One region of the Paraburkholderia sabiae genome, then DNA from elsewhere that is predicted to be linked to it. Evidence: predicted binding sites of a transcription regulator. Region 1 holds the regulator's gene; the other holds the start of a gene.
The links. Region 1 encodes FliA, which starts transcription of late flagellar genes. Its sites were predicted from a motif close to CTAAAGTTTNNNNNNNNNNNGCCGNTA; they were not measured.
Positions count from the first base shown of each region.

Region 2: QEN71_RS32530 (flagellin domain-containing protein) is a predicted target of FliA. The motif match lies at 953-979, and genes of this name have one in related genera.

Region 1 is NZ_CP125295.1:6,413,527-6,415,924, reverse strand. Features, by position in the region: gene QEN71_RS28945 (MinD/ParA family ATP-binding protein) at 1-650, shown strand, start outside; gene QEN71_RS28940 (RNA polymerase sigma factor FliA) at 673-1,407, shown strand; gene QEN71_RS28935 (flagella synthesis protein FlgN) at 2,198-2,398, opposite strand, start outside.
Region 2 is NZ_CP125296.1:635,068-637,465, reverse strand. Features, by position in the region: gene QEN71_RS32530 (flagellin domain-containing protein) at 47-865, opposite strand; gene QEN71_RS32525 (porin) at 1,105-2,256, opposite strand.

The DNA.
Region 1 (2,398 bases):
GCGCAGGCAATTTCGCCGCGGTGATGCGCGGCGAGATGACGCTCGATCAGGCGGCTGGCCGTCACGCGCTGGGCTTCGCGGTGCTCGCAGCATCGCGCGGCAATCGCGAAAGCTGCACGCCGGAACAGATGGGCGTGGTGCTGAGCGGGCCGGCCGATGTCGTGCTGATCGACGCGCAGGTGGATCGCGAAGGCTCGCTGTCCGCGCTGGCGATGCAGTCCCACGACGTGATGGTCGTGACGCGCGTCGCGGCGCAGGCGATCACCGATGCGTATGCGTGCATGAAGCGTTTGCACTTCGCGCATGCGATTGCGCAGTTTCGTGTGCTCGTGAACCACGTGCAGAGCGTGGCCGATGCGCACACCGCTTTTGAAAATCTGGCGGGCGTGGCGGGGCGTTATCTCGCTGTGTCGCTGGAAGATGCCGGCTGCGTTGCAGCCGATCCTTTGATGGCGCGAGCCACGGATTTGTCGCGTTGTGTCGTCGATGCTTTCCCATCGGCACCTGCTGCGCGCGATTTCCGTCATATCGCAGCCGAACTGCAGTACTGGCCGATGCGGCCAGCGATTTCGTCACGGACGCATGGCGTGCCGCGGACGACCGTAACTACGGCGCAATTCGCCGATCAACCGTCTGCGCAGCACGCCTGAGGGCAAGGATAAGGGGAGCACGATGTACAACGCTCAAGGAAAAATTTCGCAAGCCGACGTTTTGACGAAATACGCACCGCTGGTGCGCCGTCTCGGTTTGCAGCTCGTCGCCAAGATGCCGGCGAGCGTCGATCTCGACGATCTGATTCAGGCCGGCATGATTGGCCTGCTCGACGCGGCGAGCCGTTACAAGGAAGACCAGGGCGCGCAGTTCGAGACGTACGCGAGCCAGCGGATTCGCGGCGCGATGCTCGACGAGCTGCGCAGCAACGACTGGCTGCCGCGTAGCTTGCGCCGCACGTCGCGCGAGGTCGAAAGCGCCGTGCATCAGGTCGAGCAGTCGCTGGGCCGTTCGGCGAGCGAGACGGAGATTGCCGAGCATCTGAAGATGCCGCTCGACGAGTATCAGTCGATGCTGCAGGATCTGCACGGCAGCCAGCTGATTTACTACGAAGACTTCGATCGTTCGGCGGATGACGAGCCGTTCCTCGACCGTTATTGCGTCGATCATTCGGATCCGCTGTCGGCGTTGCTGGATGAGTCGCTGCGCGGTGCGCTGGTCGAGGCGATCGACCGGTTGCCCGAGCGGGAGAAGCTCCTCATGTCGCTTTACTATGAGCGCGGGTTGAATCTGCGTGAGATTGGAGCTGTGATGGAAGTGAGCGAGTCTCGCGTTTGTCAGTTGCATTCGCAGGCTGTTGCTCGGTTGAGGACTCGCTTGCGCGAGCAGGCCTGGGCTTCGGCTGAGACTAGCTAAGGTTTTTTCTTTGCCCGGCGGGCGGCTTTCTCGGGTCGTTCGCTGTTGCTTCTTTTCTTCGAAAGAGCTGATCTTTTTTTAGGTCGGCTCTTTTTGTTTTTGTGCCTTTGCCTTTGCCTTTGCCTTTGCTTTTGCTTTCGCTTTCGCCTTCGCTGGCATCCGCTCTATCGTTTTGGTTTATTAGCGTTGCCCCTGTGCGGGGCGGCAGTTACTTTCTTTGCCGCCGCAAAGAAAGTAACCAAAGAAAGCGGCTTCACACCTCCGGTGCCTGCCAGGTTCGCGCTGGGCCATGCCGCAGTTGAGCTGTCGCGCAGCGACGCCAACACTCCGTAGAAAGCCCGCAGTCGGGCGCGCGCGGCAGGAAAGATGACATCCACTTGGAGCACATTCGGTCGGCTTGTTTTTGTCCGTCTGCCGTCGGTCCAATGGCGGCGGTATGTGCTCCAGACTGTGTGTGGGTTTTCGCGCCGTGCGCGGTTGACTGCGGGCTTTCTACGGGGTGTTGGCGTCGCTACGCAATAGCTCAACCGCGGCACGCGGCAGCGTTATCCTGGCAGGCACTGGAGGTTCAAAGCGGCTTTCTTTTGCCTACTTTTCTTTGCCGCTGCAAAGAAAAGTAGGTGCCGCCCCGCACAGGGGCAACGCTAGCAAACCGATACGTCAACGCGGATGCCAGCAAAAGCAAAGGCAAAAACCAAAAACCGAAAACCCAAAAAACAAAACCGGCACCAAAAGGCACCGGTCCGGTAGAGAACAGAAGGGGATCCAAAGGGGCGAAGCCCCTTAAAAATCAAACCCCAAAAGCAGGAACCCGCCCATCGGGCCCATAAAGCGCACCACGCTCCGGCCCAACGGCCACATTAAGAGCAGCAAGCGCCCGCCGGTTGTACTCCATCCGAGTACGAATCAGCGCACCGTTCGTGGTATTGAACCGCTTGGCGCGCTCAACAGCCTTCTGCAACAAGGACCACTGCGTCGCAAGACGCGAATC
Region 2 (2,398 bases), on a different replicon from region 1:
AAACTTTCACGCAACGCTTCGTGTTTTTTCTAATTAAGCATCGCGTTTATTCGAGCAGCTTCAACACGCTTTGCGGCATCGAGTTGGCTTGCGCCAGCACCGAGATACCCGCTTGCTGCAGCACCTGCGCTTTCGAGAGATTCGCCGTTTCCGTCGCGAAGTCGGCGTCGGTAATCTGCGAGCGCGCGGAACTCATGTTCGTTGCCTGTGTGTTGGTCGTCGAGATGGCGGCCTGGAAGGTGTTCTGTGTTGCGCCGAGTGTTGCCTGGAAGGTGTTGACGCTCGTCAGCACGCTGTCGATCGTGCTCATCGCCGCCTGCGCGCCCGATGCCGTCGACACGCTCAGACCGCTGATACCGAGCGAACTCGCGTCCCACTTCTGCGAGCCGAAGTCGGCGGTGATCTGCTGGGCGTCGAACGCACCGATCTGGAAGTTGACCGAGCCGATGCCGTTCAGCACGGACTGGCCGTTGAAGGTCGTCTGTTGCGCGACACGCGTGATTTCCGTGAGACGCGTCGCGACTTCCGACTGAAGGTTCGCGAGCGCCGCGGAGTCGAGCGAACCGTCGCCTGCTTCGACTGCCAGCTGGCGAATACGCTGCAGGTTGTCGACGACCGATTTCAGCGCGCCGTTCGTCGTCTGCACCATGGAAATGCCGTTGTTCGCGTTCGACGCGCCTTGCGTGAGCGCATTGATCGAAGCCGTCTGCGTCGTCGAAATGGCGAGACCTGCTGCGTCATCCGCGGCCGTGTTCACGCGCTTGCCCGACGACAGACGGCTGATTGCCTGCGAGAGCGCGCTTTGCGAGCCCGACAGGTTGTTCTGCGCCGTCAGCGACATGATGTTGGTGTTGATATTCAGCATTCGCTTCCTCGTTCTTCAATAGCTGCTCTTAAGGATCTTTTGCATCGCCGGCGCATAAAGCGTTTATTCGCGACGCTGCCTCTTTTCTAACGGTCTTATGCGAGCAAAATGAAGAGTGCAAATCCTTTCATCAATGCCATTTACGCTTACTTCAACTTTCTTGCGGATTCTTTCCTGAAGACATAAAAAAACCGCATGCGCGAATTACGCATGCGGTTTCATACAGCGAATGCAATCGATCAGAACTTGTGGCGAATGCCGACAATCGCGATCTCTTGCGTGCTCGTGCCGTTATAGCCGTACGAGCCGATCGATGCCTGTGCTGCCTGCGTCGTGCCATCGGACAAACGCTGCGTGCCGTTCGCGTGCTGGTACGCGGCGACCGCGTAGAAGTCGGTGCGCTTCGACAGGTTGTAGTCCGCGCCGATGCTGACCTGATGGTAGTGCGCCGACGTATCGCCCGATGCTGCCGTATAGGCGTAACCCACGCCCGCGATCAATGCAGGCGTTGCCTGGTACGCAACGAATGCCTTGCCGCTGTTGTACTTCTCGGTCGACGAGAAGGTCGAGCTTGCGTCCGCCTTCAGCTGCGTGTTGCTGTACGACGCGCCCATCGTGAACGAGCCGAGCACGTACTGGCCGCCGATCTGCGCAATGCTCACCGACTTCGCCGTGACATAGCCGTCGTTGATATGGCTGTCGAAGATCGAATCCGTCGTGCTGCTTGCCCAGCTCGTGCGTGCGGCCGTTGCCGAGTTGTTCGTCGCGCGCAGGTAGCCTGCCGCCAGCGACAATGCACCTGCCGTGTACGTCGCCGCGCCGCTATACGTGTAGCCCTGGCCTGCCTGGCCGGCCACGCCGCTGAATGCGTACAGGCCTTCGAACTGGAAGCCCGCGTAGGTCGGCGACACGTACTTGACGGCGTTCGAAATGCGCGCGCTGTTGTCGTTGTTGTCGACGTCGCCCGGCGTTGCAAAGGTCGAACCGAAGAAGTTGTCGGCGGTGACACCCTGCACCGTGTCGGTGATCGGATCGTATTGACGGCCCAGCGTGACGGTACCCCACTTGTCGCCCTGGAAGCCGACATACGCCTGGCGGCCGAACAGACGCGTGCCCTGGCCCATCTTGCCCGTGCCGACGTCGAAGCCGCTTTCGAGAGCGAAGATCGTCTTCAGACCGCCGCCGAGATCTTCGCTGCCTTTCAGGCCCCAGCGGTCGCCGCTGAGGTTGCCGTTGATCATGCCCGTCAGGTTGCTGTTCGAGTCCGCGTTGTGCACGTAGCCGATGCCCGAATCGATGAGGCCGTAGAGCGTGACGCTGTTTTGTGCGTGGGCCGCAACCGTCACCGAGCCCAGTGCCAATGCGACAGCTGCAATTGCAGTTCTTTTCATCTGTTCCCCTATCTACTCGTTTAAGGTGTATTGCGACCCGGAGAATACAAGCGCCGAAAAGCGGATAAATTACTTGTTGGTTATATGCAACTAGTTAGCTTTACTGAATTTATAAAAGCAAAAAAGGCTATGTGAAAACACA